One region of the Cellulosimicrobium funkei genome, then DNA from elsewhere that is predicted to be linked to it. Evidence: riboswitches for the same ligand, from Rfam matches in the RefSeq annotation. Region 1 holds a riboswitch; each other region holds the start of a gene.
What was found. Region 1 has a riboswitch for thiamine pyrophosphate ahead of BXA05_RS10295 (ECF transporter S component). Riboswitches for the same ligand answer to the same signal wherever they lie in the genome.
Positions count from the first base shown of each region.

Region 2: another riboswitch for thiamine pyrophosphate. It lies ahead of thiO (glycine oxidase ThiO); the one in region 1 lies ahead of BXA05_RS10295 (ECF transporter S component).
Region 3: another riboswitch for thiamine pyrophosphate. It lies ahead of BXA05_RS07010 (thiamine ABC transporter substrate-binding protein); the one in region 1 lies ahead of BXA05_RS10295 (ECF transporter S component).

Region 1 is NZ_FTMI01000003.1:466,045-473,962, reverse strand. Features, by position in the region: gene BXA05_RS10300 (ABC transporter ATP-binding protein) at 1-1,754, opposite strand, end outside; gene BXA05_RS10295 (ECF transporter S component) at 1,747-2,460, opposite strand; TPP riboswitch at 2,566-2,685, opposite strand; gene BXA05_RS10290 (hypothetical protein) at 2,831-3,268, shown strand; gene BXA05_RS10285 (Rv2578c family radical SAM protein) at 3,312-4,967, shown strand; gene BXA05_RS10280 (PPOX class F420-dependent oxidoreductase) at 4,974-5,441, opposite strand; gene aspS (aspartate--tRNA ligase) at 5,723-7,558, shown strand; gene BXA05_RS10270 (glycosyltransferase family 2 protein) at 7,778-7,918, shown strand, end outside.
Region 2 is NZ_FTMI01000004.1:151,171-159,088, reverse strand. Features, by position in the region: gene BXA05_RS11800 (glycosyltransferase family 4 protein) at 1-788, shown strand, start outside; gene guaA (glutamine-hydrolyzing GMP synthase) at 793-2,406, opposite strand; gene thiE (thiamine phosphate synthase) at 2,449-3,162, opposite strand; TPP riboswitch at 3,207-3,309, shown strand; gene thiO (glycine oxidase ThiO) at 3,299-4,573, shown strand; gene thiS (sulfur carrier protein ThiS) at 4,579-4,812, shown strand; gene BXA05_RS11775 (thiazole synthase) at 4,822-5,664, shown strand; gene BXA05_RS11770 (ThiF family adenylyltransferase) at 5,761-7,077, opposite strand; gene BXA05_RS11765 (DUF3817 domain-containing protein) at 7,074-7,520, opposite strand; gene BXA05_RS11760 (ABC transporter ATP-binding protein) at 7,642-7,918, shown strand, end outside.
Region 3 is NZ_FTMI01000002.1:619,410-627,327, forward strand. Features, by position in the region: gene BXA05_RS06995 (ABC transporter permease) at 1-2,410, opposite strand, end outside; gene BXA05_RS07000 (ABC transporter ATP-binding protein) at 2,407-3,258, opposite strand; gene BXA05_RS19680 (hypothetical protein) at 3,583-3,993, opposite strand; TPP riboswitch at 4,138-4,242, shown strand; gene BXA05_RS07010 (thiamine ABC transporter substrate-binding protein) at 4,325-5,416, shown strand; gene BXA05_RS07015 (ABC transporter permease) at 5,505-7,220, shown strand; gene BXA05_RS07020 (ABC transporter ATP-binding protein) at 7,220-7,918, shown strand, end outside.

The DNA of each region.
Region 1 (7,918 bases):
ACGCCGTGGCGGCGGCCCGTGCGGGCCCACCACGCGAGCAGGGGAGGACGGCGCAGGCGGGCGCGCCGGCACAGCGCGTCGTCGGCCAGCACGGTGGCGGGCGGCCCCAGCGCCACGAGCCGGCCGCCGACGACGACGGCGACACGGTCGGCGAGGGCCGCGACGAGCGCGAGGTCGTGCGTGACGACGACCACCGCGCCGCCCGCGTCGGCGCGCTCGCGCAGCGCGTGGGCGACGGCGTCCGCCTGGGCGCGGTCGAGCCCCGACGTGGGCTCGTCGGCGAGGAGGACGGGCGGGTCGAGCACCGTCGCCGTCGCGAGGGAAAGGCGCCGCTGCTCGCCGCCGGAGAGCCGGTACGGGTTCGCGTCGGCGAGGTGCGCGAGGGCGAACGCGTCCAGGGTGCGCGCGACGCGTCCGTCGACGCCGTCGAGCCGCGCGAGCCGGGCCGACCAGGCGACCTCGTCGCGGACTGTGCGCGCGAGGAGCTGGTGCTCCGGGTCCTGGAACACCGTCGCGACGGGCGCGCCGGGCGCCGTCGTGACCTCGCCCGTGGTCCGTTCGAGTCCCGCCAGCCCACGCAGGAGGGTCGACTTGCCGCCGCCGTTCGGCCCCACCACCGCGAGCACCTCGCCCGCGCGCACGTCGAGGTCGACGTCGCGCACCACCGGCGTCTCGTCCCGCCCGCGCCGTCGGCGGCCTGTCGCGGCGCGGTGCACCGCGAGGCGACGGGCACGCAGGGCGACCGGGCGGTCAGGGGCGAGCGCCGCCGGGCCGGTGTCTGCGTCACGGGGGTCCGCGGCGCGGGGGTCGGCGGTGCGGGGGTCGGCGGAGCGCGCGAGGTTGACGAGCCAGGCGTCGGTCGCGGGTGCGCCGAGCGGGCCCGGGGCTCCGGCGTGCTCCAGCCGGATGTCGAGCGGCAGCCAGCACCCGAGCGCGGCGAGCGTGGCGGCGTGCGCGCGCAGGACGGCGGTCGTGGGGCCGTGCGCGACGACGCGACCGGTGTCGTCGAGCACGAGCGTCGCGGCCGGGAGTGTCCCGACGTCGTCGAGGCGGTGCTCGACGAGCACGACCGACCGGCCGGGGGTGTCGGGCGCGTCCCGTCCGGGCGCCCGGACGAGCCCGCCCACGAGCGTCCCGACCTCGTGCGCCGCCGCCGGGTCGAGGAACGCCGTCGCCTCGTCGAGGACCACGAGCTCGGGGTCGGCGACGAGCGCCGCCGCGAGGGCGACGCGCTGCGCCTCGCCCCCCGACAGCGCGTGGGTCGGCCGGTCGTGCAGGTGGTCCGCACCGACGGCGGCGAGCGCGGTGGCGGCGCGGGCGTCCATCGTGCGCGGGTCCGCCGCCCGGTTCTCGAGCGCGAACCGCAGCTCGTCGTCGACGCGGGCGAGGCAGAGCTGGTCGCCCGGCCGCTGCTGGACGAGGCCGACGCGCGCGGCGAGCGCCGCCGGGGTCGTGTCGCGCGGGTCGACGCCCGTCACGCGCAGGTCGCCCGTGACCGACCCCGGGAGCGTGTGGGGCACGACGCCGACGAGCGCACGCAGCAGCGTGGACTTCCCGCAGCCCGAGGGGCCGAGCACGAGCAGCCCGGTGCCCGCGGGGACGGTGAGCGTGAGGTCGTCGAGCACGCGCGTGCCGTCGTGGCCCACGGTGACGGTCAGACCGGCGGCGGCGACGGCGTCGGGCACGTCGCAGGGCACGTCGCCGGACACGGCGTCCGGCGTGACGTCCGGTGCGGCGGTCGGTGCCTCAGCCACGGCGGTCGGCCCCGATCGCGAAGGCGTCGAGCGCGCCGGTGCGGGCGAGGGCGTCGCCGAGGAGGCGCGCCGCGATCCCGCACAGCACGACGCACGAGACGACCTGCACGCCGAGCCGGAGCATCGCGTAGTCCTGCCCGAGCCAGCCGAACCGGACCGCGTTGAACGCGTACGTGACGAGCGCCGCGCTGACGCCCGACGCGACGAAGACCCACCAGCCGTAGCGGCGGTACCGGGTGAGGGCGAAGGGGATCTCGGCCCCAACGCCCTGGACGAGCCCGACGAGGACGAGCAGCGGGCCGGCGGGCGACGCGAGGAAGACCACCTCGACGAGCGCCGCGAGCGTCTCGGTGAGGATGCCGACGCCCGGCTTGCGCACGATGTACGTCGCGAGGGGGCCGACGACGATCCACGCGCCCGCGAGCACGTTGGCGGCGAGGTCCGCGAGCGGTCCCATGGCGAGCTGGAGCGGGGCCCAGAGCTGCACGAACGCCCAGTAGACGAACCCGAACACGACCCCCAGCACGGCGACGAGGACCGTCTCGTGGAGGGTGAGGCCGCGGCGACGGGCACGGCTCGGGGGAGCGGCGACGGCCTCGTGGAGACCAGGGGCGGGCCGCGCGCCGTCGGGCACGCCGTCGGGCGTGGCGCCGGGCGTGGGGGTGGGCGGGGTCGCCCGGGGCGGCGTGGTGCGGGGCTCGGTCATGCGGTTCCCTCCGTCGGGCCCCCGGGGCGAGGGGTGCACGACGGCGCGCCACCGCCGCCCCCGCGCGGACGGCACGCGCGGGGCGCGGGCACGAGCGCGCAGGGGACGGTGACGTCCGCCCTGCTCCCTTCGCTGGTACGAACCAGATCAGGTTCCACGGGTCTGCAGGGGGGACGGGTGTCCGGCCTGCACTCTCAGCGCTCGTGCGCTCCCCGGGGGCGTTCGGCCCGACCCTAGGGCCTGGACGGCCGCCGGACAATCCCGGCGTCTCACCCACCGGGACGCCCGGCCGCCGTGAGAAGGTGACGGCGACGAGGCGCCCGCGCGGACCCGGGTACGGGCTCCGACCACGAGGAACGAGGCAGTGCGCATGACCCGAGACAACGACCCCGCCGCGGTCGCAGAGCTGGACCGCCTCGACGAGGCCGTGCGGAGCGCGCCCGCGGGCGACACGTCAGCCCAGATCGCGCTGTGGCGGCAGACGGTGCGCCTCGGCACGTGGTTCTTCATCGCGCGGGGGTCCGAGGACCAGCCGCGTCCGTACGCCGTCGCCGCGGACCAGGGGCCCATGATCTGCCTCTACAGCAGCGCCGCGCGCGCGGACGAGGCGGCCCGGGCGCTCGGTCTGGCGGACGACGAGACAGGCTCCGTGCCGCTGCTCGGGGTACCCGTGCCGGCGGCGATCGACTACGTCGCGTCCTTCGGCGCGGCCGGGGTCGTCGGTGTCGCGCTGGACCACCCGCGCATCGGCCACCACATCCCCCTCGGGAACCTGGCGCTGCTCAAGGCGTGGTCCGCCGACGGCTGACCCGCCCTTGACAGCGCGTTCGAACGTTTGTTCGAATAGCGCGATGCGGTGGGACGGACAGGCGCTCGGCGCGGACGACGGCGCGCTCCCCGGGCTGGAGCGGGTCGGCCTCGTGCGCAGCGTGCGCACGCCCGAGTTCGCGGGCATCACGTTCCACGAGGTCACGGCCAAGAGCGCGCTGTCCAAGGTGCCGGCGATGTCGCGCATGCCGTTCCGCTGGACCGTCAACCCGTACCGCGGGTGCAGCCACGCGTGCTCCTACTGCCTCGCGCCCGCCACGCCCGTGCTGCTGGCCGACGGCACGCAACGGCCGATCGGCGAGCTGCGTGTCGGCGACGAGATCGTCGGCACCGCTCCGCACGGCGCGTACCGGCGCTACGTGCGCACCCGGGTGCTCGACCGCTGGACCACCCGCAAGCGCGCCTACCGCGTGACCCTCGCCGACGGCACGCGCCTCGTCGCGAGCGGCGACCACCGGTTCCTCACCGAGCGCGGGTGGCGGCACGTCGTCGGCGGCGCCGGGCACCGCGCCCGCCTGGCGCTCGGCGACGTGCTCGTCGGGCCGGGCGCCGCGGCGCTCGCGGACGGGCGGCCCGTCCTCGACGGCCAGGACGTCACCGGCGGCGAGGCGCTACGCGTCGACTCCCTGGAAGCACTCGACGGGCCGGGGGAGACGACGGAGCTGGTCGACATCACGACCGGCACGCGTGACTTCGTCGCCGCGGGGGTCGTGAGCCACAACTGTTTCGCCCGCCCCACGCACGAGTACCTCGACCTCGACGCGGGCGAGGACTTCGACCGGGAGGTCGTGGTCAAGGTCAACGTCGACGACGTGCTGCGCGCCGAGCTCGCCCGCCCGTCCTGGGCGCGCGAGGCCGTCGCGCTCGGCACCAACACCGACCCGTACCAGCGCGCCGAGGGTCGCTACCGCCTCATGCCCGGCATCATCGACGCGCTCGCCGGGTCGGGCACGCCGCTGTCCGTGCTGACCAAGGGCACGCTCCTGCGCCGCGACCTGCCGCTGCTCGTCGACGCCGCCTCGCGCGTCGAGGTCGGGATCGGCGTGTCCCTCGCGCTCCTGGACCCCGAGCTCCAGGCGAGCGTCGAGCCCGGCACGCCCTCGCCGCGCGCGCGGCTCGACCTCGTCCGCACGGTCCGGGAGGCCGGTCTGCCGTGCGGCGTCATGGTCGCTCCCGTGCTGCCGTGGCTCACCGACTCGACCCGCGCGCTCACCGAGCTGCTCGACGCCGTCAAGGACGCGGGCGCGACCGGCGTCACGGTGCTGCCCCTGCACCTCAAGCCCGGCACGCGCGAGTGGTACATGGGCTGGCTCGCGCGCGAGCACCCGCGCCTCGTCCCCGGGTACGAGCGCGTGTACGCCCGCGGCACGTACGCCTCGACGGCGTACCGGTCCTGGCTGTGGGACCGGGTGCGGCCGATGCTCGAGGCACGCGGGTTCGGGGTCGCGGGCCACCGCGGCCCCGCGGGCGTCGAGGGCCGGTTCCGCCGCGGCGAGCCCGGCGACCGGCACCGCCGGCCAGGGCCGCCGACGGACGGCGCCTACCCGGCAGGCAGCCTCGCCGTCGACCCGGCGCCGCAGGACGCGGGCGACGGCCACGGTGGTGCGCTCGCGGGCATGCCGGTGGACGGCGGCGGGCTCGACGTCGTCGGCGGGGGAGTGGAGCAGGTCCTGTTCTGACCTGTCTCAGGCGTCGGCGAGGCGCGCCGGGAAGCCGCCCGTCGCCACCGGTCCCCAGCGCGTGATCGTCAGCCGCACGAGCGACTTGCCCTGGGTGACCATCGCCGCGCGGTACTCGTCCCAGTCCGGGTGCTCGCCGCCGACGGCGCGGTAGTAGTCGACGAGCGGCTCGACCGACTCGGGCAGGTCGATCACCTCCGCCTCGCCGTCGACCTGCACCCACGGGTCGGAGAACCGCTCGCCCAGGGACAGCAGCGACGCGCGCGGGTCGCGGCGCACGTTGACCGCCTTGGCGCGCTCCGGGTACGTCGACACGACGACCCGACCCGCGTCGTCGACCCCGTACGTGACCGGGCTGAGCTGGGGACGGCCGTCGGCGCGGGTGGTGACGAGGACGCCGTCGTGCCGGGAGCGCAGGAACTCCTCGAGCTCGTCGCGCTCGACGCGCCGGTTCGTCGCGATGGTGCGTGCCACGGGTGACCCTCCTTCGTGCGGGCGGCGGGCCGGACGGCCCTGCCGCGGCCGGTCGGCCCGTGCGCCCGCGGGCGCGGCGCCGGTCCCGGCGGTGCCGCCACGGGACGTCGCGGCGGCACCGCCACGGTATCCGGTCGCCCCCGCCGGTCGAGAGCGGACCGTCGACCGCCTCCGGTCGGAGGTATCCGGTCGAGCCGCCCGCCCGCCCGCACTAGACTTCAGCGGACGCGCCCCCGCTCCGGGAGCGCGACCCCCCACCGCCCACCTGGAAGGAACCCTCCGTGCTGCGCACCCGAACGGCCGGCTCACTGCGGGCCGAGCACACCGGTCAGACCGTCACCCTCACGGGCTGGGTCGACCGTCGGCGCGATCACGGCGGCGTCGCCTTCATCGACCTGCGCGACGCCTCCGGCATCGCCCAGGTCGTCATCCGCGACGAGGCCGTCGCGCACCCGCTGCGCAACGAGTTCGTCCTCCAGGTCACGGGCGAGGTCTCGCGCCGCCCCGACGGGAACGAGAACCCGTCGCTGCCCACGGGCGAGATCGAGGTCGTCGCGACCGACGTCGTCGTGCTCAACACCTCCGAGGCCCTGCCGTTCCAGGTGTCGACGGCGCTCGCGGACACCGAGACGATCGGTGAGGAGGCGCGCCTCAAGCACCGCTACCTCGACCTGCGCCGGCCCGCCCCCGCGCACGCCCTGCGCCTGCGCGCCAAGGCGAACCAGGCCGCGCGCCGCGTGCTCGACGCCGAGGAGTTCGTCGAGATCGAGACCCCGACGCTCACCCGCTCGACGCCCGAGGGCGCGCGCGACTTCCTCGTGCCCGCGCGCCTCGCGCCCGGCTCCTGGTACGCGCTGCCGCAGTCGCCCCAGCTGTTCAAGCAGCTCCTCATGGTCGCGGGCATGGAGCGCTACTACCAGATCGCGCGCTGCTACCGCGACGAGGACTTCCGTGCGGACCGCCAGCCGGAGTTCACGCAGCTCGACGTCGAGATGAGCTTCGTCGAGCAGGACGACGTCATCGCGCTCGCCGAGAAGATCCTCGTCGCGCTGTGGGAGCTCATCGGGTACACGATCCCGACGCCCATCCCGCGCATGACCTTCCACGACGCCATGCGGCTCTACGGGTCCGACAAGCCCGACCTGCGGTTCGGCAACCCCCTCGTCGAGCTCACGGACTACTTCCGGAACACCCCGTTCCGGGTGTTCCAGGCCGAGTACGTCGGCGCCGTCGTCATGGCGGGCGGGGCCTCGCAGCCGCGCCGCCAGTTCGACGCGTGGCAGGAGTGGGCCAAGCAGCGCGGCGCTCGCGGCCTCGCGTACGTGACGTTCGGCGAGGACGGCACGCTCGGCGGCCCCGTGGCCAAGAACCTGTCCGACGCCGAGCGCGAGGGCCTGCGCGAGGCGACCGGCGCGCAGCCGGGGGACGCCGTGTTCTTCGCCGCGGGCAAGACGTCGGACTCGCGTGCCCTGCTCGGTGCCGCGCGCCAGGAGATCGCGAAGCGGACGGGTCAGATCGACGACGACGCATGGGCGTTCGTCTGGATCGTCGACGCGCCGCTGTTCAAGCCGACCGGCGAGGACGACGACGTCGACCTGGGCCACTCCGCCTGGACCGCCGTGCACCACGCGTTCACGTCGCCCACGCCGGACTGGGTCGACACGTTCGAGCAGAACCCGGGCGAGGCGCTCGCCTACGCCTACGACATCGTGTGCAACGGCAACGAGATCGGCGGCGGATCCATCCGTATCCACCGTCGCGACGTGCAGGAGCGCGTCTTCGACGTCATGGGGATCGGGCCCGAGGAGGCGCAGGAGAAGTTCGGCTTCCTGCTCGACGCCTTCAAGTTCGGCGCGCCCCCGCACGGCGGGATCGCGTTCGGCTGGGACCGCATCGTCGCGCTGCTGACGAAGTCGGACTCCATCCGCGACGTCATCGCGTTCCCCAAGTCGGGCGGCGGGTACGACCCGCTGACGCAGGCACCCGCCCCGATCACGCCCGAGCAGCGCAAGGAGGCGGGCGTCGACGCGAAGCCCGCCGCCCCGTCGCGCGACGGCGGCACCGAGGGCGGCGCGGACGGCGACACGGCCGGCGAGAGCGGGCGCACGGACGCCTGACCCCAGCACGCTCGACGCCGAGGGCGCGCCACCCCGCCGGGTGGCGCGCCCTCCGCGCGTCCGGGCCACGGGGACCGCTGCCGCGGTGCGGCACGAGGCCCGGACCCGGCGAGGACGAAGGCCTGAGCACGTCCCGCGCGCGGATCTTGAGCAGATCCTGAGGTTTCGCTGCGCCGACTCGGCGGGTGCCTCGCGCCGGGTCGCGCAGGATCGTGCTCGTTGAACCCCACGACGAACGAGGCACTCATGACCGCCCTGCTCACCGACCGCGACCCGGTCGACGTCGACGAGCCCGCGCCCTTCGGTACGGAGCTCGACCGCTACCAGTTCACGCCCGACGAGGTCGTGGTCCAGGAACCC
Region 2 (7,918 bases), on a different contig from region 1:
TCTGGGGCGGCGCGGAGCGCGCGTTCGCCGGGCTCGACCGCGTGGTCCGCTGGTCCCGCTGGCCCGTGCTGTGGTCGGCCGTGAGCGAGCTGACCGCCGCTCCCCTGCGTCGGATCGTCGGCGACCACGGCGAGGTCGTGGTGCTGCACAACGGCCTCGACCTCGACGCGTGGCGCGTCCCGCGCACCGAGCGCGCCGACCGCATGGAGGGCTCGGCCGTCCACGTCGTGGCCGCGACGCGGTTCGCGCCCCGCAAGCGCGTGCTGCCGTTCCTCGAGGTCGTGCGCGACGCCGTCGCGCGCCTCCCCGAGGGGGCGCTGCACGTGACGCTCGCCGGGGACGGCCCCGAGCTGGCCGACGCGCGGCGCCTCGTCGCCGAGCACGGGCTGGGGTCGGTCGTGTCGCTCCCGGGGCGGCTCGACGCGACGGGCCTCCAGCGGCTCTACGCGCGCGCCGACGTGTTCGCCGCCCCCGCCGTCGAGGAGGCGTTCGGCATCGCCGCGCTCGAGGGCCAGGCCGCGGGGCTGGCCGTGCTCACGCGCTCGCAGTCGGGCGTGGCGGAGCGCCTCACCGACGGCGTCGACGCGCTCGTGGCCGACGACGACGCCGGCCTCGCCGACGCGCTCGTGCGCCTCGCGACCGAGGACGGCCTGCTCGACCGGATCGTCGCCCACAACCGGGACGTGCCGTCGTCGGCGGGCTGGCCGCGCGTGCTCGCCGACGTGGAGCGGGCATACGAACGGGCCGCGACGATCGCCGTGGATCGTCGGGCCCGCCCGTCCCGCTAGGGGGTCACTCCCACTCGATGGTGCCCGGGGGCTTGCTCGTCACGTCGAGCACGACGCGGTTGACCTCGGAGACCTCGTTGGTGATGCGCGTCGAGATGACGGACAGCACGTCGTAGGGCAGGCGCGTCCAGTCGGCCGTCATCGCGTCCTCGGACGAGACGGGGCGCAGCACGATCGGGTGGCCGTAGGTGCGGCCGTCGCCCTGGACGCCGACCGAGCGGACGTCGGCGAGCAGCACGACCGGGCACTGCCAGATCTCCTGGTCGAGGCCGGCCTTCGTGAGCTCCTCGCGCGCGATCGCGTCGGCGGCGCGCAGCGTCTCGAGGCGGTCCGCCGTGACCTCGCCGACGATGCGGATGCCCAGCCCGGGGCCCGGGAACGGCTGCCGCGCGACGATCTCCTCGGGCACGCCGAGCTCGCGGCCGACCGCGCGGACCTCGTCCTTGAACAGCGTGCGCAGCGGCTCGACGAGCGAGAACTGCAGGTCGTCGGGCAGGCCGCCGACGTTGTGGTGGCTCTTGATGTTCGCCGCGCCCTCGCCGCCGCCGGACTCGACGACGTCCGGGTAGAGCGTGCCCTGCACGAGGAACTTCACCTCGGCGCCGTGCTCGCCCGCGTCCTCGACGATCTGGCGCGCCGCGTCCTCGAACACGCGGATGAACTCGCGACCGATGATCTTGCGCTTGGTCTCCGGGTCGCTGTGCCCGGCGAGCGCGGTGAGGAACCGCTCCTTCTCGTCGCGGATCACGAGGTTGACGCCCGTCGCCGCGACGAAGTCGCGCTCGATCTGCTCGACCTCGCCCGCGCGCATCAGCCCGTGGTCGACGTGCACGCACGTGAGCTGGTCACCCACCGCGCGCTGCACGAGCGCCGCGGCGACGGCGGAGTCCACGCCGCCCGAGAGGGCGCAGATGACGCGCGCGTCGCCGACCTGGGCGCGGATCGCCGCGACCTGGTCCGCGATGACGTTGCCGGGCGTCCAGTCCGGGGCGAGACCCGCGCCGTCGTACAGGAAGTGCTCCAGCACGGTCTGGCCGTGCGCGGAGTGCTTGACCTCCGGGTGCCACTGCACGCCGTAGAGGCGACGCTCGCGGTCCTCGAACGCGGCGACCGGCGAGCCCGACGACGTCGCGAGGACCTCGAAGCCCTCGGGCGCGCGGTGCACGGCGTCGCCGTGGCTCATCCACGTGGTCTGGTTCTGCGGCGTGCCGTCGAGCAGCACGCCCGCGGCGCACACCTCGACCTCGGTGCCGCCGTACTCGCGCAGGCCCGTCTGGGCGACCTCGCCGCCGAGGGCCTTCGCCATGGCCTGGAAGCCGTAGCAGATGCCCATGACGGGCACGCCGGCCTCGAACAGCGCCGGGTCGACGAACGGGGCACCCGTGGCGTACACGGACGAGGGACCGCCCGAGAGGATGATCGCGGCCGGGTCCTTGGCGAGCATCTGCTCGACCGTGAAGGTGTGCGGCACGATCTCGGAGTAGACCTTGGCCTCGCGCACGCGGCGCGCGATGAGCTGCGCGTACTGGGCGCCGAAGTCGACGACGAGCACGGGCCGCGGGGTCGAGGCCACCTCGGCGGTGGTGGGGGTGTCGGGAGCGGTGGCGGGTGACGTCACCCGTCCAGGATAGTCGCCGTGCGGCGGGGCTCGTCCCGCGTCTCAGGCGTCGGTGCGCACCTCGGCGCGCGCCGCGACGCGCTCGCGCAGGGCGCGGGCGGCCGCCTCCGGGTCGCTCGCCGCCGTGATCGCGCGCACCACCACGATCCGGGTCGCGCCCGCGTCGAGGACCGCGTCGAGCCGGTCCGCGTCGATCCCGCCGATCGCGAACCACGGCGTCGCGGGCCGGGTCGCCGCGACGTCGCGCAGCAGGTCCAGGCCGACGGCGGCCCGCCCCGGCTTCGTCGGGGTCGCCCACAGCGGGCCTACGCAGAAGTAGTCCACCGCCGGGTCGGCCTCCGCCGCGGCCGCCTGCGCGGCCGAGTGCGTGGACCGGCCGAGCACGGGCCCCGCGCCGAGCAGCGCCCGCACGGCCGGGACCGGCAGGTCGCCCTGGCCCATGTGCACGACCGGCGCGCCCGTGACCGACGCCACGTCCGCCCGGTCGTTCACGGCCCACAGCGCGCCGTGCTCCGTCGCGACGCGCGCGACGAGCTCCTGGAGCTCGAGCTCCCGCGCGACGTCGAGCGTCTTGTCGCGGAGCTGCACGACGTCCACCCCGCCCGCGAGCGCCGCCCGCAGGAAGTCCTCGAGGTCGCCGCGCTCCTCGCGCGCGTCCGTGCAGAGGTAGAGCCGCGCGTCGGCGAGCCGGGCGCGTGCGGCGTCCGCCGCCGACGGGGCGGGAGTGGCCGGGGTGGTGGAGGTCTCGGAGCTCACCCGCGGGAGCCTAACCTCGGCGGGCCCACGGCAGGAGGTACTGTGGCCGACAGCACGGGAGCCCCGCACGGGGCTGAGAGGGCGTCGCCGCCGACCGTCGAACCTGATCTGGGTCATGCCAGCGAAGGGAGCGCACATGAGCCTGTCCGTCCACCCGTCCGCGGGTGGCTCCGTCGTGCCCGACGGCGCGCGTGACGTCGTCGTCGTGGGGGGCGGGATCGTGGGTCTCGCCGTCGCGTGGCGCGCGGCGCGCGCGGGCCTGACCGTCACGGTGCTCGACCCGGCGCCGGGCGCGGGCGCGACGCATGCCGCCGCGGGGATGCTGGCGCCGGTGACCGAGGCCGACTTCGGGGAGGAGGCCGCCCTGCGGCTCCACCTCGCGGCCGCCGCGGCGTGGCCGGCGTTCGCCGCGGACCTGCGCGCGGCGACGGGGGCGGACGTCGGGCTGCGGACCGCCGGGACGCTCACCCTCGCCTACGACGCGGACGACCTCGCGCTGCTCCGCCGCGTCCTCGCGCTGCACGCCGCGCGCGGTCTCGCGTCGCACGAGCTCACCGTCGCCGACGCGCGCCGCCGCGAGCCGTACCTGGGCCCGCGCGTCGCCGGGGCGGCGTGGGCCCCCGCGGACCACGCGGTCGACCCGCGCGCGACGCACGCCGCGCTGCTCGCGGCGGTCGGCGGGCGCGACGCCGCGGGTGCGGGCTCGGCCACCGGGGCGCGCGTCGTCCGCGCGTCCGCGACCCGGCTCGCGCTCGATGCCGGGCGCGTGGTCGGCGTGCACGACGACGCCGGCCGGCTCCACCGCGCGGGTGCGGTCGTCGTCGCGGCGGGCTGGCAGTCGGGCGCCCTCCTCGCGGACGTGCCGGGCGTCGTCGTGCCCACGCGCCCGGTGAAGGGTCAGACGCTGCGGCTCGACGCCGGCCCGGACCTCGCGCTGGAGCACGTCGTGCGCGGGCTCGTGCAGGGCCGGCCGGTGTACGTCGTGCCGCGCGACGCCGAGCCGGCGGGGCCGCGCGCGGGTCACCGGGAGGTCGTCGTCGGGGCCACCACCGAGGAGAACCCGGACGACCGCCGCGCCACCGCCGGCGGGGTCTTCGCGCTCCTGCGGGACGCGCGCGCCCTCCTGCCGGGGATCGACGAGGCCGCGCTGGTCGAGGTGACGCCGCGGGGGCGTCCCGCGACCCCGGACAACCTCCCGCTCGTCGGGCCGACGGACGTCCCGGGGCTGCACCTCGCGACGGGCCACGGCCGCAACGGCATCCTGCTCGCCCCGCTCACGGCCGACGCCGTCGTCGCCGGGCTCGGCGGGCTCTCCGGCCTGGGCGGGACCGAGCCCAGGGACGACGTCGCGACCGCCCTCGCCACCGCCCGGACCGACCGCTTCGCCCGCACCGCCACGACACCGAGGTGAGACCCGTGACCGCACCCGCACCCACCGCGCTCGTCAACGGCGAGCCGTACCCGCTCGACGGCGACGTCGACCTGGAGCGGCTCGTCGCCGCGCTCGTCCCCGCCTACGTCGCCGACGGCACGCCGCAGGGCGTCGCGGTGGCCGTCGGGGACGCCGTCGTGCCGCGCGGCGCCTGGGCGACGACCGTCGTCGCGCCCGGGGACCGCATCGAGATCGTCACCGCCGTCCAGGGCGGCTGAGGAGGAGCCATGACCACGACCGACGTCTCCCCCGCCACCGCGAGCGGCCCGGCCGTCGCCGACGACCCGCTCGTCGTCGCCGGCACGCCCGTCGGGTCGCGCCTCGTCATGGGCACCGGCGGGGCCGCGAACCTGCTCACGCTCGAGGACGCGCTCGTCGCGTCGGGCACCGCCCTGACGACCGTCGCGATGCGACGCGTCGCCGTCCGCGCCGGCGGGGACGCGAGCCCCGACGCGGGGATCTGGGCGCTGCTCGCCCGCCTCGGCATCCGCGCGCTGCCCAACACCGCCGGGTGCTTCTCCGTGCGGGAGGCCGTGCTCACCGCGCACCTCGCGCGCGAGGCGTGCGGCACCGAGTGGGTCAAGCTCGAGGTGATCGCCGACGACGTGACCCTCCTGCCCGACCCGGTCGGCCTCGTCGAGGCGGCCGACCAGCTCGTGCGCGACGGGTTCGTCGTGCTGCCCTACACGAACGACGACCCGATCCTCGCGCGCCGGCTGGAGGACGTCGGCTGCGCCGCCGTCATGCCCCTCGGGGCACCCATCGGCACGGGGCTCGGCATCCTCAACCCGCGCAACATCGAGGCGATCGCCGCCGCGGCCCGGGTGCCCGTCATCCTCGACGCGGGGATCGGCACGGCGTCCGACGCCACGCTCGCCATGGAGCTCGGCTGCGACGGAGTGCTCCTCGCGACGGCCGTCACGCGCGCCGCCGACCCGGTCCGCATGGCCCGCGCGATGCGCCTCGCCGTCGAGTCGGGCCGGCTCGCCGCGGGCGCCGGGCGCATCCCCCGCCGCGAGGGCGCCCTGGCGAGCTCGTCCCCGCAGGGCCGCCTGGACCTGGCCCTCTGACCCCGTCCACCAGGCCGTCCCGGCGGGCCGAGCAGGCCATCCCGGCTCGTCCGTCGACCAGGACGTGCCACGACCACCTGGTCGACGTGCAGGGGGCTAGAGGGTGGGGGTCTTCAGGGCGTCGAGGAGGGCCTGGACGCCGCCGACGACGGAGCGGGCGTCGAGGCCCGCCGCGCGGGCGGCGTCGGCGACGCGGGCCGACCGGCCGCCGACCGCGCACACCACGAGCACCGGGCGGTCGGCGGGCAGGTCCGCGAGCGCCGCGGCGGCACCGGGGTCCTGCGTGCCGCCGAGGAACGCGCCGCTCGGGACGAGCGTCGACCCGGGGAGCGGGCGCACCTGCGCCTCCCAGTCCTCGCGGACGTCGAGCAGGAAGGGTGCGGCGTCGTCGGCCCGCAGCAGGGCGGCCGCGTCAGGGGCGGACACGTCGCGCGGCGCGGGCCCCGCGGCCCCGGTCGGCCCCGCCCCGGCACCGGGCGTCGCCACGGCCTGCGCCGCGGGCCGGAGCCCGCAGAACGCGGCGTAGGCGTCGTCGCCCGGCAGGAGCGCGGTGACGGGCTCGCGCGTCGGGTCGGCGCGCACGGTGAGCTGGCGCCACGAGAGGTCGAGGGCGTCGTAGACGGCGAGGCGGCCCAGCAGCGTGGTGCCGGCGCCGGTGACGAGCTTGATCGCCTCGGTCGCCATGACGGAGCCGACGGTGCCGCACATCGCGCCGAACACGCCGCCGGTCGCGCAGTCGGGTGCCGCGCCCGGGGGCGGCGGGACGGGGAACACGTCGCGGTAGGTGACCCCGCGCGGGCCCTGCTCCCCCGACCCCGCCGCGGGATCGGGACCCGCGGCGTCCGGGTGCGGGGCGTCGTCGGGCACGGCGAACCGGGGCGCGGCCCAGAAGACGCTGACCTGTCCCTGGAAGCGGTAGATCGAGCCCCAGACGACGGGCAGGCCGAGGACCTCGGCCGCGTCGGAGACGAGGTAGCGGGTCGGGAAGTTGTCGGCGCCGTCGAGCACGACGTCGTAGCCGCGCAGCACGTCGAGCGCGTTGTCCGCGTCGAGCCGCAGCGCGTGCTCGACGACCTGGACGTGCGGGTTGACGTCCGCGATGCTCTCGCGCGCGGAGTCGACCTTGCGACGTCCGACGTCCGACCCGCCGTGGATGACCTGGCGCTGGAGGTTCGACGTGTCGACGGCGTCGTCGTCGACGATGCCGATCGTGCCGACGCCCGCGGCGGCGAGGTAGAGCAGCGCGGGGCTGCCGAGGCCGCCCGCGCCGACGACGAGCACGCGCGCGGCCGCGAGCCGCCGCTGGCCCTCGGTACCGACGCCCGGCAGCGCGAGGTGGCGCGCGTAGCGCTCGAGCTCCGGCGTCGAGAGCTCGGGACCGGGCGCGACGAGGGGCGCGAGCGGCGTGGTCATGCCGCGTACTGCTCCTCCAGCGCGACGAGCTTCGCGTCGGCCTCGGCGTGCACCTTCTTCTCGAGGATGAACGACATGACCGGCACGACGCCGGCGAACACCATCGTCGCGAGGCGGCCCCAGCCCCAGCGCATCTTGGTCCACAGGTCGAGCACGGTGACGAGGTACACGACGTAGATCCAGCCGTGCGCGAAGGGGATCCAGGACACGTAGCGCATGATCCCGTCGACGTCGACGAACGCACCAACCCCGTACTTGACGAGCATCTCGACGCACAGGATCAGCAGCATCACACCGGTGATGATCGCGAGGACCCGGTAGCGCGCGAGCGCGCCGCGCGCCTTGCGGATCGCGGTGCGCGCGGCCTCCGCGCTGGGGGCCGCCGCGTCGGCGGGAGCGACGACGGGCGCGTCGGTGGGGGTGGCCGGGTCCTGCGTGGTCATGGGAGAGGTCCTCGTTCCGGGCGAGACGGCCGCGGCGGTCTCCGCCGCGTGCGGTGGCGTGACGCGGTCGCCGCGTTAAACCGTCGCCGCGTGTCGGACGCCGAACCTAGGGTAGAACACCGTGCGACCCCTCCCCCTCCCCGACCCGGGGACCCCCGACCTGCGCGGTCCCTCCCGTTACCTCCTCTGGATCGCCCGGCGCCAGTGGACGGTGCTCACGGTGTCCGTGCTGCTCGGCCTCGTGAACTTCGCGTGCCAGGCGTTCCAGCCGTACATGCTCGGCCGCGCGCTCGACGAGGGGCTCACCGCCGGGTTCGGTGCCGAGCTGTGGCGCTGGGCGGGCCTCCTGCTCGCGCTGGGCCTGGGCATCGTCGTCACGGGCGTGACGCAGCACCGGT
Region 3 (7,918 bases), on a different contig from region 1:
GGGTCGTGAAGCCCTGGTCCGCGAGCACCGACGGGAGCGCGGCGGCGAGGCCGGTCCCCACGGCGAGCCCGACGGCCGTGCCGAACACCGCGACGAGCACGGACTCGATGACGATCGTCGTCGCGAGCTGGGCCCGACCGAGCCCGACGGCCCGCAGCAGCCCGATCTCGCGCGTCCGCTCCGCGACGGACAGCGCGAGCGTGTTGACGATGCCCAGCACGGCGACGAGGACGGAGAGCCCCAGCAGGGCGTAGACGATCGCGAGGACCGACTCGACCTGGCCGGCGACGTCCGCGGCGAACTCGTCGGCGTCGAGCACGGACGCCACGACGTACGGCGCGACGGCGTCGGTCACGCCGGCGCGGACGGCCGCGAGGTCCGCGCCGGGCTCGGTGTCGAGGAACAGCATCTCCGTCGTCGTCGCGCCGACCGCGGCGGCCACGTCGGGCGGCAGGAGCAGGTCGACGGAGAACGCGTGCGAGTCGACCACCGCGCCGATGCGCACCTCCCGGGCCGGGAGGTCGGGCCGTGCCGGGTCGGCGAGCGTCAGGACGTCGCCCAGGGCCCAGCCGTGCTCGTCGAGCGCGTCCGCCATGACGGCGGCCTCGCCCCGCGCGTACGCGTCGAGGTCGCCCTCGGTCGCGGTCGTGCGCACGGAGCGGCCGAAGCCCTCGGCGGGGAACCCGACGACGAGCTGCGGCTCGCCGTCGACGACGACCTGCCCGTACGTCGTGACGTCGACCGCCGCGACGCCGGGCACGGCGCGGACGTCGTCCGGGACCCCGTCGGGGAGGTACGGCATCGCCGAGCGGACGACGAGGTCGGCCGCGGTCTCCTGGTCGACGATGTCCTGCACGGAGACGCGGGTGGACAGCGCGAGGACGGACGTCGTCGAGACGAGCGCCATCCCGACGACGAGCGCGCCCGCCGTGGCCGCGGTCCGCCGCGGCTGGCGCGTGACGTTGCCGCGCGCGAGACCGCCGAGCGGGCGGACCAGCGCGACGAACGGCGCGGCGAGGACGGTCAGCACCGGGCCGACCGCGAGCGGGGCGAGGAGGAGCACCCCCGCGACGACGCCGGCCGCGCCGAGGCCGAGGAGGGGCGCGCCCCCGCTGCCGACCACGGCCGCCGCGACGACGAGCCCTACGCCCGCGAGCAGCGCGACGGTCCCGGCGACGGCACGGGCCCGCCCGGCTCCGGTGGGCCGGACGACGTCGGCGCGCATCGCCTCCACCGGGCGCACGAGCGCGGCGTGCCGCGCGGGCAGGGCGGCGGCGAGCACCGACACGACGACGCCGACCACGAGCGGGACGGCGACCCCCGTGGCCGTGACGGGCAGCGAGCCGGAGAGCTCCATGCCGACGGCGCCGAGCCCGCTGCGGGCGAGCTCCGCGAGGCCGAACCCGGCCCCGACGCCGAGCAGCGCGCCCACGGCCCCGACGACCGCCGCCTGCCCCACCACCGAACCGAACACCTGCCCGGGCGACGCGCCCACCGCGCGCAGGAGCGCGAGCTCGCGCGTGCGGCGTCGGACGTGCATCGAGAACGTGGTGGTGATGATGAACGTGCCGACGAACAGCGCGAGCGCGGCGAACACCAGCAGGAACGTCGAGACGAACCCGAGCTGGTCGGTGATCGCCTCGCTCGTCTCGGCGCGCAGCTCCGCCCCCGTCAGCGCCTCGGCGCCCGCGGGGAGCGCGGTCGCGACGGCGTCCCGCAGCGCCTCGGGTGAGACGCCGTCGGCCGCGTACAGCGCGACCGACGGGACGAGGCCGTCGGGCGCGTACGTCGCGGCGGCGGTCCCGGCGTCGAGCAGGACGATCGTCGCGCCCGCCATCGGCGCGGACAGCGAGACCTCGCCGACCACGCGCACGGGCCGCACGGCGTCGCCCAGCACGACGTCGGTCGTGTCGCCCACCGCGAGGCCCGACGCCGCGAGCGTCGCCGACTCGAGCGCGACCTCGCCGCCGTCGCGGGGTGCGCGGCCGTCGACCACCTGGGGGCCGGGGTCGCGGGGGTCGTAGGCGACGCCGATGCTCGGCGCCTGGCTGCCGAGGACCGCGGTCCCGTCCGCGCCCACGAGCACCGCGGGACCGCTCATCTCGGGGAGCGCGAGCGCGACGTCGTCGCGCGCGCCGAGGTCGTGCGCCAGGTCCGCCGGGACGAGGCTGCGCGCCCCGCCGACCTGGGCCGACGCCGACATCAGCGCGTCCCCGGCCGACGACGCGCCGCGCACGTACGCGTCCGCCTGGACCGACGAGGCGACGATGCCGTCGAACGTGGTCGCGAGCATCGCACGCAGCGCGAACGTGCCGGTCACGAACGCGACGCCGATCGTCACGGCGAGCACCGAGAGGACGAGCTGCGCGCCGTGGGCGCGCACGCCGCGCAGCGCGATCCGGCCCATCATCGGGCGGCCGCCGTCGTCGGTGCCGGGGTGGCGTGCGCCGGGGACGGCCCGGCGGGCGTGAGGGAGCCCAGCGTGTCGAGGACCGCCTGCGGCGTGGGGTCGTGGAGCTCGGTCACGAGGCGGCCGTCCGCGAGGAAGAGCACCCGGTGGGCGTACGACGCGGCGGTCGGGTCGTGCGTGACCATCGCGACGGACTGGCCGAGGTCGTCCACGGACGCGCGCAGGAAGCCCAGGACCTCCGCGGCGGCGCGCGAGTCGAGGTTCCCCGTCGGCTCGTCCGCGAGCACGATCGCGGGTCGCGACACCAGCGCCCTCGCGCACGCGACCCGCTGCTGCTGCCCGCCCGAGAGCTCGGCGGGCCGGTGCCCCAGCCGGGGGCGCAGGCCCACGGCGTCGACCACGCGGTCGAACCACTCCCGGTCGACGGGCCGCCGGGCGATCGCGAGCGGCAGCACGATGTTCTCCTCCGCCGTGAGCGTCGGCACGAGGTTGAACGACTGGAAGACGAACCCCAGGCGCGTGCGCCGCAGGCGCGTCAGGCGCCGCTCGCTCATCGCGGAGACCGTCTCGCCGTCGACGACGACGGTCCCCGCCGTGGGGGAGTCGAGCCCCGCGAGGCAGTGCATGAGTGTCGACTTGCCCGAGCCGGACGGGCCCATGATCGCGGTCAGCCGGCCCTTCTCGACGTCCACGTCCACGCCGTCGAGCGCACGCACCGCGGCCTCGCCGCGACCGTAGGTCCTCACCAGTCCTCGGGCCGTGGCGATCGCGCCCGCCGTCGTGCCACGCTCCGTGCTGCCCGCCCTCTTGCCTCCGGTGGCGACTGCAGCGATCGGTGAGCTGCTCATGGTCCTTCCCCTCTTGCGTCGTGGTGACCGCGCCAGGGCAGCCCGGTCACCACCGACCCTCGCGCGGGCACCGGCGCGCGGGCATCGGGGAACCGCCCGGACCTCCCCCTGGTCCCGTGGGAGGCACTCTCAGGGATCTCTCAGGGTGGCGCTCAGGAAAGGCGGTAGAGGGATGAGCGCCGCCGGAGTGACGGGGTGGACTAGCGGAGCCCGTGCTCGTGACGATCCCGAGGAACGCGGGCTCGCCGTGCCTCGCGACGTCGACGTTCGACGCGCACCGCAGCAGCGACGCGGCGGCTGCGTTCGACAACGCGAGATTCTCGATCAGTCGCCGATGAACCAGAGATAGCGATGGACGCGACGGGCGTCCCGGCAGAGGTCGGCTACGGCCTCGAGCGACGCGCGCTCCGCGACGCCGAGCGGGCCCGAGAGGAGCCGGTCGACCTCGACGAGGAGCTGGTGCATCTGACGAGCGTTGAAGATGGTGTTGGCGTACGGGTCGACTCCGCTCAGGAGCGGATACTCGGCAGGATCTCGAGAAGCATCTGCGGGAAGGTACGTCTGCTCGGCACGCCGGATGTCCTCGCCGCGCTCCCTGCGCAGGACCAGTGATATGGGCATGTCGTGGCCTCCCCGGAACATCGTGACGAGCCCGCCGTCGTACCTGTCTCGAACGATGGTGCAGACGTTCGTCGAGTAACCGGCAGGGTTCCTGGCTGTGCGCCCTCTGACCACGGTCGAGGTGAGCAGCTCGAAGACGTACTCGATGTCCCGTGCTTCGCGAGCCTACAGCCGATGCTGGGGTGGTCCTTCTGCACCGACGGTAAGCACGGCGCGCTCCCTCCGAGAACCACTCGGAGCCGGTCGGTGTAGGCTCGCGGTGAACGACAGGGGAGCTCCTGGAGGAGCTGAGAGTGCGGACCACCGCAGACCCTCGAACCTGATCCGGTTAGCACCGGTGGAGGAAGTCGGGAATCTCGATCACCTGCTCGCGCGGTCCGTCGCGCCCACCCGGCGCGCGGCCCGTCGGGCCGGTGGACCCCTCCTGAACGTCCAGGGAGGACACATGCAGCACACGACCACCGTCGCCCGCCGCGGCCGGGCCCTCGCGACCGGCGTGGGCGCGACGCTCGCGCTCCTCGCCCTCGCGGCCTGCTCGGGGGGCGACGGCGCCGGGGGCGACGACGCGTCGTCGGGCAGCGGGGGCACGGTCACGCTGGTAACCCACGACTCCTTCGCGGTGAGCGACGACGTGCTCGCCGCGTTCGAGGAGGAGAGCGGGCTGACCGTCGAGCAGGTCGCGCCCGGCGACGGCGGCGCGCTGGTCAACCAGCTGATCCTCACGAAGGACTCGCCCCTCGGCGACGTCGTGTTCGGGATCGACAACACCTTCGCGTCGCGCGCGATCGACGAGGGCGTCCTCGAGCCGTACACGCCCGCGGACGTCTCGGAGTCCGCGGCGTCGTACGCGGTCGGCGACGGCGGCGAGCTCACCGCCGTCGACCTCGGTGACGTGTGCGTCAACGTGGACCACGCGTGGTTCGCCGACGCGGGGATCCCCGAGCCCGTGACGCTGGAGGACCTGGCGAAGCCCGAGTACCGGGACCTCCTCGTCGTGACCAACCCCGCGACGTCGTCGCCGGGCCTCGCGTTCCTCCTCGCGACCGTCGGGGCGTTCGGCGAGGACGGCTGGGAGGACTACTGGGCGGACCTGCGCGCCAACGGCGTGAAGGTCGTCGACGGCTGGTCCGACGCGTACTACGTCGACTTCTCCGGCTCGGAGGGCGCCGGCCCGCGCCCGCTCGTGCTGTCGTACTCGACGTCGCCCGCGTTCACGCTCACCGAGGACGGCTCCGCGTCGACCACGGGTGCGCTGCTCGACACGTGCTTCCGCCAGGTCGAGTACGCGGGCGTGCTCGCGAACGCGAAGAACCCCGAGGGCGCGCAGCAGCTCCTCGACTTCCTCGTGAGCGAGACGTTCCAGGCCGACGTCGCCGACCAGATGTACATGTACCCGGCCGACGACTCCGTCGCGCTGCCCGACGGCTGGGCCGAGTTCGCGCCGCTCGCCGACGAGCCCTTCGAGGTCGCGCCCGCCGACGTCGCGGCGCACCGCGACGAGTGGATCAAGGCATGGACGGCGACGGTCGTCGACTGACCCCCGGTCCCCCGGCGACCACGGCTCTACCTCGCGGGGTAGAGCCGTGGTCGCGCAGGGGAGAACCGTGGTTTCCCGAGGTAGAGCCGTGGTGAGGGGTCGGGCGGTCCGGCGGGGCGGCGTCGGGCGCGGGGCGCTGTGGGGTCTGGCGGCGGCGGTGCCGCTCGCGTTCCTCGGGGTGTTCTTCGCGTGGCCGGTCGTCACGCTCGTGGCGCGCGGGTTCGTCGGGGACGACGGCGGCCTCGACCTCTCGGGGTTCGCGGAGGTCTTCTCCGAGCCCCGCACGTGGCGGATCGTCGGCCTCACGCTCTGGCAGGCCGTGCTCGGCACGGCGCTGTCGCTGCTGCTCGGTGTGCCCGGCGCGTACGTGCTGTACCGGTGCCGGTTCCCCGGTCGGCGGGTCGTGCGCGCGCTCGTCACGGTGCCGTTCGTGCTGCCGACCGTCGTCGTCGGCGTCGCGTTCCGGTCGCTGCTCGTGCAGGGCGGCCCGCTCGGGTTCCTGCGGCTCGACGAGACGTTCGCCGCGATCGTCGTCGCGCTCGTGTTCTTCAACTACTCCGTGGTGGTGCGCACGGTCGGCGGGCTCTGGGAGCACCTCGACCCACGCGCCGAGCAGGCGGCGCGCGCCCTCGGCGCGACGCCGTGGCGCGCGTTCCGCACCGTGACGCTCCCGGCGCTCACGCCCGCGATCGCGAGCGCCGCGTCGATCGTCTTCCTGTTCTGCGCGACGGCGTTCGGCGTCGTGCTCGTGCTCGGCGGCATCCGCTACGGGACGATCGAGACGGAGATCTGGATCCAGACCACGCAGTTCCTCGACCTGCGCACCGCGGCGGTGCTGTCGGTCGTGCAGCTCGTGGTCGTCGCGGCGGCGCTCACGGTGGCGAACCGCACGCGGGCCCGGCGCGAGCGCGCCCTCAACCTGTCGTCGTCGGCGTCGTCCGCGCACCCGCTGCGGCTGTGGCGCGGCGGCCGCCCGACGGGCGACCTCGCGCCCGCGGCGCTCACCGCGGCCGTGGTCGTCGTGCTCGTCGGGCTGCCGCTCGGCACGCTCGTCGTGCGCTCGTTCCGCGTCCCGGGCGGCGGCTGGGGCCTCGACAACTACGCGAACCTCGGCACCACGGGCGGGCGCAACGCGCTGTCCGTCACCGTGTGGGAGGCGGCGGGCAACTCGCTGCGCACCGCCGCGCTCGCGACCGTGCTCGCCGTCGTGGTCGGGGGCCTCGTGGCGCTCGTCGTGTCCCGGCGCCCGCGCTCGCGCGGCGGGCGGCGCGCGATCTCGGTGCTCGACTCGGTGTTCATGCTCCCTCTCGGGGTCTCCGCGGTGACGGTCGGCTTCGGCTTCCTGATCACGCTCGACCGGCCGCTCGGCCTCGACGTCGACCTGCGCACGTCGGGGCTCCTCGTGCCGATCGCGCAGGCGGTCGTCGCGACGCCGCTCGTCGTGCGCACGGTCCTGCCGACGCTGCGCGCCATCGACCCGCGCCTGCGCGAGGCCGCCGCGACCCTCGGCGCCGCGCCCGGGCGCGTGTTCCGCACGGTCGACGGCCCGATCGCCGCGCGCTCGCTCGGCCTCGCCGTCGGGTTCGCGTTCGCCGTCTCGCTCGGGGAGTTCGGCGCGACGTCGTTCCTCGCCCGCCCGGACAGCGCGACCCTGCCGGTCGTGATCTTCCGGCTCATCGGGCGCCCGGGCGCCGAGAACTACGGCATGGCGCTCGCGGCGAGCGTCGTGCTCGCGCTGCTCAACGCGACCGTGATGCTGCTCGCCGAGCGGTTGCGCGGCGACCGACCCGGAGGAGAGTTCTGATGGTGCAGACCGACCCCGCCCCCGCGCGCGCGGGCGCGCCGGAGCCGTCGCGCCCCGGCCCCGGCACCGGGGAGGCCGCCGGGCTCGCGGTGCGCGACGTCGTCGTGCGGTACGGCGGGCGCGGCGACGGGGGAGCGCGCACGGCCCCCGGCACGACGGCGGTCGCGGGCGTCACGCTCGACGTCGCGCCTGGCGAGGTGCTCGCCCTGCTCGGGCCGAGCGGCTGCGGCAAGTCGAGCCTGCTGCGCGCCGTCGCGGGGCTCGAGCCGGTCGCCGCGGGCTCCGTGGCGTGGGACGGCCGCGACCTCACGGGCGTCCCCGTGCACCGCCGCGGGTTCGGGCTCATGTTCCAGGAGGGCCAGCTCTTCCCGCACCGCGACGTCGCGGGCAACGTCGCCTACGGGATCGCGGGGCTGCCGCGCGCCGAGCGCGACGCGCGCGTGGCCGAGCTGCTCGACGTCGTCGGGCTCGCCGGGTACGAGCGGCGCGCGGTCGCGACGCTCAGCGGGGGCGAGCGCCAGCGCGTCGCGCTCGCGCGGTCGCTCGCGCCGCGCCCCCGCCTGCTCCTGCTCGACGAGCCCCTCTCCGCGCTCGACCGGGGGCTGCGCGAGCGCCTCGCGCTCGACCTGCGCGAGGCCCTGCGCGCCACCGGCACGACGGCCGTCTTCGTCACCCACGACCACGACGAGGCGTTCACC